Regions from separate parts of the Cryobacterium sandaracinum genome, predicted to be linked through region 2. Evidence: predicted binding sites of a transcription regulator. Region 2 holds the regulator's gene; the other holds the start of a gene.
What was found. The regulator HspR, encoded in region 2, represses chaperone genes until heat shock. The targets are predictions, from matches to a motif close to AAGTTGAGTCNNNNNGACTCAACTT.

Region 1 (5,989 bases), on a different contig from region 2:
CTGGCCGAGGTCCTCCATCGACAGCGATTCGAACACGACGATGTCGTCGAGACGGTTGACGAACTCGGGCTTGAACGTCTTGCGCACGAGTGCCTGCACGGCCGCCTCCTTCTCGTCCCGGCTGAGCACCGGATCGATCAGGAACGCCGACCCGAGGTTCGAGGTCAGCACCAGGATCGTGTTGCGGAAGTCCACGGTGCGGCCCTGGCCATCCGTGAGCCGGCCGTCGTCGAGCACCTGCAGCAAGACATCGAAGACCTCCGGATGCGCCTTCTCCACCTCGTCGAACAAAATCACCGAATACGGGCGGCGGCGCACGGCCTCGGTCAGCTGCCCGCCCTGCTCGTAGCCGATATAGCCGGGAGGAGCCCCGACCAGACGGGACACGGAAAACTTTTCCCCGTACTCGCTCATGTCGATGCGCACCATCGCCTTTTCGTCGTCGAAGAGGAACTCGGCGAGCGCCTTCGCCAGCTCCGTCTTGCCCACGCCGGTCGGCCCGAGGAAGAGGAACGAACCGGTCGGCCGGTCCGGGTCGGAGATGCCGGCCCGGCTGCGGCGCACGGCGTCGGCGACCGCGCGCACGGCCTGCTTCTGCCCGACCAAGCGGTGCCCGAGCTCACCCTCGAGGTTCAGCAGCTTCTCCGTCTCGCCCTGCAGCAGCCGCCCTACCGGGATGCCGGTCCACATCGCGACCACGGCGGCGATGTCCTCCGCGGTGACCTGGTCACCGACCATCCGCGGCCCATCCTGCTCGGTCTGCTCCGCTTCGGCGAGTTCCCGTTCGATCACCGGGATGTCGCCGTAGAGCAGCCTGGACGCCTTCTCCAGGTTGCCCTCGCGCTCGGCCACCTCGGCCTGGCTGCGGGTGCTCACCAAGCGCTTCCTCAGATCGCCGATCCGGTTGAGCGAGGAACGCTCCTTGTCCCAGCGGTCCTGCAGCTCAGCAAGGGCCACCGTGTATTCGGCAAGGTCAGCACGCAACTTCCCCAGGCGAGCCTTAGAGGCGTCATCCTTCTCTTTTTTCAGCGCAAGCTCTTCCAACTCCAGCCTCTGCACCCTGCGACGCAGTTCGTCGATTTCCACGGGAGCGGAGTCGATCTCCATCCGCAGCCGGCTGGCCGCCTCGTCGATCAGGTCGATGGCCTTGTCCGGCAGCTGGCGGGCGGTGATGTACCGGTTGGAGAGGGAGACCGCGGCCACCAGCGCCGAGTCCGCGATCGACACCTTATGGTGGGCCTCGTAGCGCTCCTTGAGCCCGCGCAGGATGGCCACAGTGTCTTCCGCACTGGGCTCGTCGACCAGCACCGGTTGGAACCGGCGCTCGAGGGCGGCATCCTTCTCGATGAATTCGCGGTACTCGTTGAGCGTGGTCGCACCGATCAGGCGCAACTCGCCGCGGGCGAGCATGGGCTTGAGCATGTTGGAGGCCGCCACGGACCCTTCGCCGCCGCCGGCACCCATCAGGGTGTGCAGCTCGTCGACGAAGGTAATGATCTGCCCCTGCGCGTCGTTGATTTCCTTGAGCACGGCCTTGAGCCGCTCCTCGAACTCGCCGCGATACTTGGCCCCCGCCACCAGGGCCGCCAGGTCGAGGGAGACCAGCTGCTTGCCCTTGAGGGAGTCGGCCACATCGCCGGCCACGATGCGCTGGGCCAGTCCCTCCACAACGGCGGTCTTGCCCACGCCGGGTTCACCGATCAGCACCGGGTTGTTCTTGGTGCGGCGGGTGAGTACCTGACTGACCCGCCGAATCTCCGCGTCCCGCCCGATCACCGGGTCAAGCTTGCCGGTCCGGGCGATCTCGGTGAGGTTGACACCGTACTGCTCCAACGCCGTCTTCGCTTCTTCCTGGGGCGGTTGCTGACCTGCTTGCATCGGAAGATCCTCTCTCGGGCCGGCCGCTCTCGTCGCAGGTCGGCAAAAAGCTGAGCCTGTTGGACTCAAGTTTAGGGGACATCGAGAAAACGCGCCAGCGGTCCGGAGACAACTCGGCGGTGCTACGGCGGCAGCCCCATCACGACCCAGTTTTCGTCCGGGTATCCGAATTCCTCTGTCGGATGCCATACTTACCGAACAAAAGACCCGTTTCTACACTCAGCGCAGAGGATCAGGCCCGTGGCCACCCCCACCCTTAAAAACTTCATCAACGGCCGCTTTGTCACTCCCTCCGGCACCGAGCTGCTCGACATCGTCGATCCCACAACGGGACGCCGGGTTGCCCGGGCCCCGGTCTCCACCGCGGCCGACGTCGACGACGCGATGACCGCCGCGAAGACCGCCTTCCGCACCTGGGGCCGCACCACTCCCGCCGAGCGGCAGCGCGCGCTGCTGCGCCTCGCCGACGCGATCGATGCCGAGAGCGACGCCATCGTGGAGGCCCAGCACCGCAACACGGGCCAACCTCGCGCCACGATCGCCGTTGACGAGGTCGCGGCCGGCGCCGATCAGCTGCGCTTCTTCGCCGGTGCCGCCCGACTGCTCGAGGGCAAGTCCGCCGGTGAATATCTGCCCGGCATGACCTCCTGGGTACGCCGCGAACCGATCGGCGTGGTCGGGCAGGTCACCCCGTGGAACTTCCCCTTCCTGATGGCCATCTGGAAGATCGGCCCCGCGCTGGCGGCCGGCAACACCCTCGTGCTCAAGCCCAGCGACACCACCCCGGAGTCGACCCTCGAACTCGCCCGGATCAGCCAGGGCATCCTCCCCGACGGCGTGATGAACATCGTGCTCGGCAACGGCGGCACCGGGGCCGCGATCGTCGAGCATCCGGTACCCGGCCTGGTCTCGATCACTGGCAGCGTGCGGGCCGGTATGGCCGTCGCCGCCGGCGCCGCGAAGACGCTCAAGCGGGCCCATCTCGAGCTCGGCGGCAAGGCGCCGGCCCTGGTCTTCGCCGGCGTCGACGTCAGCGTGACCGCCGCCGCCATCGCCGACTTCTCCTTCTATAACGCCGGGCAGGACTGCACGGCCATCACGCGAGTGCTCGTGCACGAGTCCATCCATGACGAGTTCGTCGACGCACTCGTCGCCGAGGCCCGCAGCCGCACTACCGGGTCGGCCGACGACGCCGACAACTACTTCGGGCCGCTCAACAACGTCAACCATTTCGGCGACGTCTCGCGCAAGGTCGCGGCCCTGCCCGACCACGCCGTCATTGCCACCGGCGGACACCAGGTCGGCACCGAGGGCTTCTTTTTCGAGCCCACAGTCGTCACGCAGGTGCGCCAAACGGATGCGATCGTGCAGGAGGAAACGTTCGGCCCGGTGATCACGGTGCAGCCCTTCACGTCGGAGGAGCACGCGGTCACGCTCGCGAACGATGTCAACTACGCGCTCGCCTCCAGCGTGTGGACCCTCGACCACGCCACGGCCATGCGGGTCTCCCGCGACCTCGACTTCGGCGCGGTGTGGATCAACACCCATCTCCTGCTGACCGCCGAGATGCCACACGGCGGTTTCAAGCAGTCCGGATACGGCAAAGACCTGTCGATGTACGGCATCGAGGACTACACCCGGATCAAGCACGTGATGAGCGCGCTGGAATAAACACGGGTCTCGACAGGCTCGACCACCGCCAGGCTCGACCACCGCCAACGAGAACAGAGGCCCCTCGATGACTTTCCACCCGCTCGACCCGCTCTCCGCCGCTGAGTTCACCTCCGCCGTCGCCATCCTCGCCCGCGAGCGCGGCGTCGCCGACGGGTGGCGGTTCACCTCGATCGAGCTGGTCGAGCCGCCCCGGAGCGCCGTCGCCGAGTTCACAGCTACCAGCGCGGTTCCCGACCGACGCGCACGGCTGGTAGTGCTCCACCGCGCCGAGAACACCACCTGGGTGGGCGTCGTCTCGCTCACGACCGACGCCCTGCTCGAGTGGGAAACGGTGCCGGGGATGCAGGCGAACTTCACCGTCGACGAGTGGGAGGAAGCCGACGCCGCCCTTCGCGCCCACCCCGACGTGATCGCCACTCTCGCCCGCCGGGGCATCACCGATCTCGACCTGGTCTTCATCGACACCTGGACCTACGGCGACGCGGTAATCCCCGACCGGTATCGCGGCCGCCGCCTGGGCTGGTCAGACGTCTGGGTCCGGGCGTCCACCGACGCCAACCCCTATGCGGGACCGGTCAGCGGCCTGCACTTCGTGCTCGACGTTAACACCATGGAACTGCTCGAGGTGGAGGACTCGTTCACGGTCGAACCGCCGGCGGGAATGGGCGAATACGTGCCGCACCTGGTGCCCCGGCGCATCCGGGATCGAAGCCCGCGCCCGCCGCTCACCCCGCTCGACATCGGGCAGCCCGACGGCCCGAGCTTCACGCTCGACGGCAACCTGATCGAGTGGCAGAACTGGTCGCTCCGGGTGGGCTTCAACTACCGCGAGGGCATGACCCTGCACACCGTGGGCTACCGGGACGGCGGCCGGGTGCGGCCCATCGCCAACCGGTTGTCGTTCGCGGAGATGGTCGTGCCCTACCGCGACCCCAGCGTCGACCATTTCCGTCGCACCGCCTTCGACATCGGCGAGTGGGGCCTCGGCTTCATGACCACCTCGCTCGAGCTCGGCTGCGACTGCCTCGGCGAAATCCGCTACCTCGATGCCGTGCTGCACAACAGCAAGGGCGAGCCGTACAGCATCCCGAACGCGTTCTGCATCCACGAGGAAGACAACGCGGTGCTCTGGAAGCACGTCGACCACAACGGCAGTGCCGAGGTGCGCCGGATGCGCCGGCTCGTCGTGTCCTTCCACGTCACGGTAGCGAACTACGAGTACCTCGTCTATTGGCGCTTCTACCAGGACGGCAACATGGAATGCGAGGTGCGCGCCACCGGGATCATGGTGGTGACGCACCTCGACGAGGGCCAGCCGCACCCCAACGGAACCCTGGTCGACACGCGCACCTACGCGCCGTTCCACCAGCACTTCATCGTGGCCCGGATGGACCTCGACGTCGACGGCCGCGAGAACACGGTGTTCCGCACCGAGACGCAGGCCGAGCCGATCAGCGCCGCAAACCCGCTCGGCCTCGCGATCACCCAGCTGAACACCCCGATCGAGACCGAGGGGTTCGACGACTACAACTGGGACACCCAACGGGCCTGGAAGGTCGTGAACGAGAACTCGCTCAACGGCCTCGGCACCCCCATGTCCTACAAGCTGGTGCCCGGCGGAGCCATCCCGTCCTTCTTCGACCAGGCGGCGCCTGCCCTCCAACGCGCCCAGGTGATCGGGCACACGGTCTGGGTCACCCCGAACGACGAGTCCGAACGCTGGCCGTGCGGCGAGTTCGTCAACCAGAGCGCGGTCGACCACGGCCTGCCCGAGTGGATCCAGGCTCGCCGGCCGGTGCGGAACGCCGATATCGTGCTCTGGTACGTCTTCGGTATCCACCACATCACCCGACCGGAAGAGTGGCCGATCATGCCGGTCGACACCGTGTCGTTCTGGCTCAAGCCGGTCGGCTTCTTCGACCGCAATCCGTCGCTCGACGTGGAACGCAGCCCGGCGCACTGTGCGCCGGGCGAGCACGCCGAGCATGACCATGAACATGACCAGCCCGCCCATAATCCACAGCACTATGACCACTGAGTGCGACACCCGTCGCGAACCGAGGGAGAAACCAGCGTGACCCGAGTAGCCAACTACGTCATCGCATACGAAGCGACCGAACGGGGCAATGACACCGTCGAGCTGGGTGTCGCGCTGGCGCGCCTGACCCGCTCCGAGCTGCGTCTGTGTCTTGTGCTTCCGCATCATTCATCCACCGTCACGGCCCGGGTCGGTGCTTCCACCTCCCCCGACTACCAGGCTCTGCTCGAGGAGCAGGCCCTCGAATGGCTGGAACAGGGCAAGGCCCTGGTTCCCGATGACGTGGTCGCCACAACGCATCTCTTCTACGCCGACTCCACCACGGAAGGGCTGCTCCAGGCCGCTCGCGCGTTCGACTCGGACCGCATCGTCGTCGGGGCCTCACGCCGCGGCCTGATG
Region 2 (5,989 bases):
CGGCGCGTCTCAGCGTCCGGTCGAGACCGTGACGGTGAACTTGGCGTTCCGACCGACCTGGTGTGTCGGCCCGACCAATCGCGTCAGCGCGGGGCGATAACCGAGGTGGGTGTTCCACACACTCCACAGTTCACCACCGGGCTGCAACACTCGTCCGGCATCCTCGAACAGTTTCAGGGCTATGCCGGCATGGACCGACGAGCCGATGTGAAAGGGCGGGTTCAGCACAATCAGTTCGGCCGAGGCATCCGGTTGGCTCTGGAGCGCGTCATCCCGCACGACCGTGACCCGGTCGGCGAGCGCATTGGCCACCATGGTGGCCCGCGCGGAGGCGACGGCCGCGGCCGACTGGTCGGTGGCGGTCACCCGCAGGGCGGGACGGCGTCGGGCGAGGGTGGCGGCGAGCACCCCGGTGCCGCAGCCGAGGTCGATGGCGCTCCGAGCATCCGTTTTCATACGATCAAGGAACTCAAGCAGGTAGCGCGTTCCGATATCGACGGTCGCGCCGGCAAACGCAGCCCCGTGGGCGCAGATCGTGAGTCCCAGGTCGGCGTGCTCCACAGAATTCGGCCAGGTGGACACCGTCGGCTGAGTTGCGGAGGCAGTCGGAGCCGCTGCCCTGAGTACCCGCGACTTTTGCCGGGCCGACGAGACCTGCAGCTCGCCGAAGTGCTGGCGGAGCACCGCGTTCATGGTCGGCGTCATGTGCTTGATGCGTCCGCCGGCGATCACCACCACATCCGGTGCCGCGAAACGACGGATGGCGTCGGCGAACTCATCGAGCGCCGCCAGACTGCGCGGCAGCTGGATCAGCACCACCCGCGCGTTCGTCAGCAGTTCTTCGCCCAGGATGAGGGAGCGGTAGGAATCGGCGAGTCCGGCGTCGGCCGCATTCAGGGTGAGGGCCAACTCCCCAGAGAGGACATCCTGGTGCACCCGGATTCCCCGGGCCCCGGCCAGTGCGGCCGCGCCCAGGGTGAGAGCGCCATAGCGGTCCTCGATCACCACGACCTCGCCGGATCCTGCCTCGGCCAGCACGCCGGCCGCCTCGTCGAGGATCAGGCGGTCGCTCGCATCCACGGCGAAGAGATTGTCCGCTTCCACGTCGGGGAAACGCCTCAGGCGGTCAAAGGAAAAATCAGGCATTGCCTCAGGCTAGCCCGCAGGTGCGGCTACTTCTCGTCGCCGATCGGGCGGGAACCCAAGGGGCGCCAGATCACGATCTGGTTGGACCGGCGCGTGCGCGTACCGGCCCGCATCGAGATGACCTCACCGGCCGAGCCGGCCGCGAAGATGCGGCGGCCCGGACGGTTGAGCAGTTCATCGGCCAGCGCAGACTCCAATTCGCGCAGCCGCGATTCGAGCGTGCGCACGTGGTCCTCGAGGTCAATGATGCGACGGATCCCTTCCAGGCTCACACCCTCGGCACCGAGCTCCGCGATCTCGCGGAGCTTGGCCACATCCCGCATCGAGTACCGGCGAGACCGACCGGGGGTGCGGTCGGGACTCACCAGCCCCAGGCGATCGTATTGGCGCAGCGTTTGCGGGTGCATGCCCGCAAGCTCGGCGGCCATCGAGATTACGAAAACCCGGGTGTTCTCGTCCACCGTCAGTCTCTCGCCTTCGCGAGGAGTTCGTCGCGCGGATTCTCCTTCGGCAGTGCTTCCGCGAAGGCCGCGAGTTTCTCTTCGGCGTCCTTCGACAGATGAGACGGAACGGCAACCTGAACCTCCGCCAGCAGGTCCCCGGTGCCCTTGGGCGTCACGACGCCACGCCCCTTGACGCGCAGCACGCGCCCGCTCGGGGTGCCCGGGGCGATGCGCAGTTTGACCGGCGCTCCGCCCAACGTCGGCACCTCGATAGTGGCGCCGAGCGCGGCCTCGACGAACGTGACCGGAACGGAGACCCGCAGGTTCAGCCCATCGCGTTCGAAGACCGGGTGCTTGCGCACGTTCACCGTGAGTACGATGTCGCCGGACTCGCCGCCGTCAGGGCTGTGCTGCCCCTGGCCGCGGAGCTTGATCTTCTGCCCGTCGGCCACCCCGGCCGGGATCTTCACCTTGATGGCGCGGCCATCCTGCGTTTGCAGGGTGATCTGGTCACCGTGCGTGGCCGTGATGAAGTCGACCGTTGTCGACGCGATCACGTCGCGGCCGCGAGTCGGCCCGCCGTAGCCGCGGAACCCGCCGCTCGAGGTGCCGAAACCGCCGCCACCCTGACCGCGGCCGAACATGCCGCCGAGGAGGTCGTCGAAACCGCCCTGCTCATAGGAGTAGCCGGGCTGTTGTTGCCGCGCGCCCCCACCGAACATGCCTCCGAAGACATCATCGAAGCCTCCGGCCTGCCCGCCACCGGGGCGCGGGGCGGTGAAGCGGGCCCCACCGCCCATCGCGCGCACAGCATCGTATTCCTTGCGTTGGGCAGGGTCACCGATCACCGAGTGTGCCTCGCTGATCTCCTTGAACGTCGCCTCGGCCGCAGGGTTGCCCGGATTGGAGTCCGGGTGATACGTGCGGGCGAGCTTGCGATAGGCCTTCTTCAGCTCGGCCGGGGTGACGTCCTTTGACACACCCAGGATCTTGTAAAAGTCCTTATCGAACCAGTCCTGGCTAGCCATCGCTCGGTACCTGCACGACGACCTTGGCCACGCGCAGGAGCGACGAGCCGAGGAAGTAGCCGGTCTCGATCACGTCACCGACGGTCTCCGACTCGATGCCCGCGGTGGGCAGCTGGAAGATCGCCTCGTGGATGGTCGGATCGAACGGTTCGCCGACCGTGCCGAAGGACTTCACGCCCAGGCGCTCGACGCTCCCCCGCAGTTTCGCGGCGATCGTGCTGAACGCCGAGTCTTCGACCAGGTCGCCGTGCTTCTCAGCGCGGTCGAGATCGTCGAGCACGGGAATCAGGCCCTTTACGACATCCACGGTGACGCGCTCACGCTCGACCTCGCGGTTGGCCTCGGTGCGGCGACGGTAGTTGGCGTACTCCGCGGTGACCCGCTTGAGGTCGGCGAGGTGCTCGCTCGTGGGCTCGTCGACTTCCCGCGTGGCGGCATCCAGGATGTCTTGGACCGTCAGCTCGTCCTCTTCGATACCCTCGGCGGACGCCTCGTCGAAGTCCTCGACACTCACACCTTCGGCTTCCGCCTCGGCGTCGGCCCCGGGGGCACCCTCAGTGGATGCCCCCTCGTCAAACGGCTCGTCGCCAGGACGCTTGTTGTCGTCTGCCATTACTTCTTGGTCTCGTCTTCGTCGTCGACGACCTCGGCGTCAACCACGTCTTCGTCGGAGCCGGCCGCGTCGGCGGTCGGCTCGGAGTCGGTTGGGGCACCGGCCGCGGCATCCGCCTGGCTGGTCTTGTAGATGGCCTCGCCGAGCTTGCCCTGGCTCTCGTTGAGCTTGTCGAAGGCCGTCTTCACGGCCGCATCGTCGTCGCCGACGAGAGCGGCCTTGAGGGCGTCGACGTCGGCCTGAACCTCGGACTTCACGTCCTCGGGCAGCTTCTCGTCGTTCTCCTTGATCAGCTTCTCGATCGAGTAAGCGAGCTGCTCCGCCGTGTTGCGGGTCTCGGCTGCCTCGCGACGGCGCTTGTCCTCGGCGGCGTGCTCTTCGCCCTCGCGCACCATGCGCTCGATGTCTTCCTTCGCGAGCGAAGATCCGCCCGTGATGGTCATCGACTGTTCCTTGCCGGTGCCCTTGTCTTTGGCAGACACGTGCACGATGCCGTTGGCGTCGAGATCGAAGGTAACCTCAACCTGCGGGATGCCGCGCGGGGCCGGCGCGATGCCGGTCAGCTCGAACGTGCCGAGGTTCTTGTTGTCGCGGGTGAACTCGCGCTCGCCTTGGAAGACCTGGATCGCGACGGACGGCTGGTTGTCGTCGGCTGTGGTGAAGGTCTCGCTGCGCTTGGTCGGGATGGCCGTGTTGCGCTCGATCAGGCGCGTCATGATGCCGCCCTTGGTCTCGATGCCGAGGCTCAGCGGGGTGACGTCGATGAGCAGGACATCTTTGCGCTCACCCTTCAGCACGCCGGCCTGCAGTGCGGCGCCAACGGCGACGACCTCGTCCGGGTTGACGCCCTTGTTCGGGTCCTTGCCACCGGTCTCGGCCTTGACGAGCTCGTACACGGCGGGCATGCGGGTGGAGCCACCGACGAGAACGACGTGGGCGATATCTTCCACCTTGACCCCGGCTTCACGGATGACGTCCTGAAACGGCTTCTTCGTGCGGTCGAGCAGGTCTTCGGTCATCTTCTCGAACTGGGCGCGGGTGAGCGTCTCGTCGAGGTTGGCCGGGCCATTCTCGGTCAGGGAGAGGTACGGCAGCTGGATGCTCGTCGACATGCTGCTCGAGAGTTCCTTCTTGGCCTGCTCGGCGGCTTCCTTGAGGCGCTGCTTGGCGATCTTGTCCTTGGAGACGTCGACGCCGGTGGTTTCCTTGAACTTCTTGATCAGGTGATCGACGATGCGCTGATCCCAGTCGTCGCCGCCGAGGCGGTTGTCACCGGCAGTCGACCGCACCTGAATGGTGGAGAAGTCGTCGTCCTTGCCTACCTCGAGGAGGGAGACGTCGAAGGTTCCGCCGCCGAGGTCGAAGACCAGGATGAGCTCGTCTTCTTTGCCACGGTCGAGGCCGTAGGCGAGTGCGGCCGCGGTCGGCTCGTTGATGATACGCAGCACGTTAAGGCCGGAGATCTCGCCGGCCTCCTTGGTGGCCTGGCGCTCGGCATCATTGAAGTACGCGGGAACGGTGATGACGGCATCCGTCACCTTGTCGCCCAGGTACGCCTCGGCATCGCGCTTGAGCTTGGCCAGGATGCGGGCCGAAACTTCCTGCGGGGTGAACTTCTTGTCGTCGATGGCGACATTCCAGTCGGTGCCCATGTGGCGCTTGACCGACGCGATGGTGCGGTCGACGTTGGTGACGGCCTGGCGCTTGGCGGTCTCGCCGACCAGCACCTCGCCGTCTTTGGTGAAGGCGACGACGGACGGCGTGGTCCGGAAGCCTTCGGCGTTTGCGATGACGGTGGGTTCTCCACCTTCGAGGACGGCCACCACAGAGTTGGTGGTTCCGAGGTCGATGCCTACTGCACGGGCCATGTGTGCGTTCTCCTTTAAAGTATGTTCTCAGCTCGATTTCACAGAGTTGAGTGGTGCTGGCTCAAGTGTGCCAGTGTCCCAAATCGAAAGTCAAGCCACGCACCTGAGAGTTGAGCGTGAACGACTCAACTTTGAGATTTCGTGCAATCGATGGTCTCCGGCCACCCACATCCACTAGCCTCAGCGCATGACCGTGATCGCGGAGCAGGGCAGCACGGATGCCCGGGAGCTGCCAGACAAAACGAGCAGACGCCGCGTAGTGGCCTGGAGCTTCTGGGACTGGGGCTCTGCCGCGTTTAATGCGGTGGTCACCACCTTCGTCTTCACCGTCTACATCACGGGCAGCTCGTTCGGCGACAAAGACGTCATTTCCGCCCAGCTCGGTTGGGCCCTCGCCATCGCCGGCTTGCTGGTAGCGGTGCTGGCCCCGATCACCGGACAGCGCTCGGACACCTCCGGGCGGCGCAAGCTGTGGCTCGGCGTCAACACGTTCATCGTGGTGGGCCTCACCGCGGCGATGTTCTTCGTGGAGGCGTCACCGAGCTTCCTGCTGCTCGGCCTCGTTCTGGTGGCCGCCGGCAACGTCTTCTTCGAGTTCGCCAGCGTCAACTACAACGCCATGCTGTCCCAGGTCTCGACCGCGCGCACCATCGGCAGGGTCAGCGGTTTCGGTTGGGGCATGGGCTACATCGGCGGCATCGTGCTGCTGCTCATCGTGTACTTCGGTTTCATCAGCCCCGACGTGGGTCTGTTCGGGGTGACCAGCGAGAACGGCCTCTCGGTGCGGGTCACGATGCTCATCGCGGCCGCCTGGTTCGGCCTGTTCGCCCTGCCGGTGCTGTTCTCGGTTCCCGAATACCGTTCTCCCGTTGCGGTGCGCCGGCCCCGGGT

Region 1: a site for HspR is predicted at 1,926-1,950, ahead of E3T25_RS13705 (ATP-dependent Clp protease ATP-binding subunit). Genes of this name have one in related genera too.

What each region holds. Positions count from the first base shown of each region.
Region 1 covers NZ_SOGO01000037.1:81,496-87,484, forward strand. Annotated here, with positions in the region: gene E3T25_RS13705 (ATP-dependent Clp protease ATP-binding subunit) at 1-1,878, opposite strand, end outside; gene E3T25_RS13710 (aminobutyraldehyde dehydrogenase) at 2,119-3,549, shown strand; gene E3T25_RS13715 (primary-amine oxidase) at 3,617-5,590, shown strand; gene E3T25_RS13720 (universal stress protein) at 5,627-5,989, shown strand, end outside.
Region 2 covers NZ_SOGO01000032.1:24,537-30,525, reverse strand. Annotated here, with positions in the region: gene E3T25_RS11435 (class I SAM-dependent methyltransferase) at 10-1,146, opposite strand; gene E3T25_RS11430 (heat shock protein transcriptional repressor HspR) at 1,173-1,607, opposite strand; gene E3T25_RS11425 (DnaJ C-terminal domain-containing protein) at 1,610-2,617, opposite strand; gene E3T25_RS11420 (nucleotide exchange factor GrpE) at 2,610-3,230, opposite strand; gene dnaK (molecular chaperone DnaK) at 3,230-5,098, opposite strand; gene E3T25_RS11410 (MFS transporter) at 5,286-5,989, shown strand, end outside.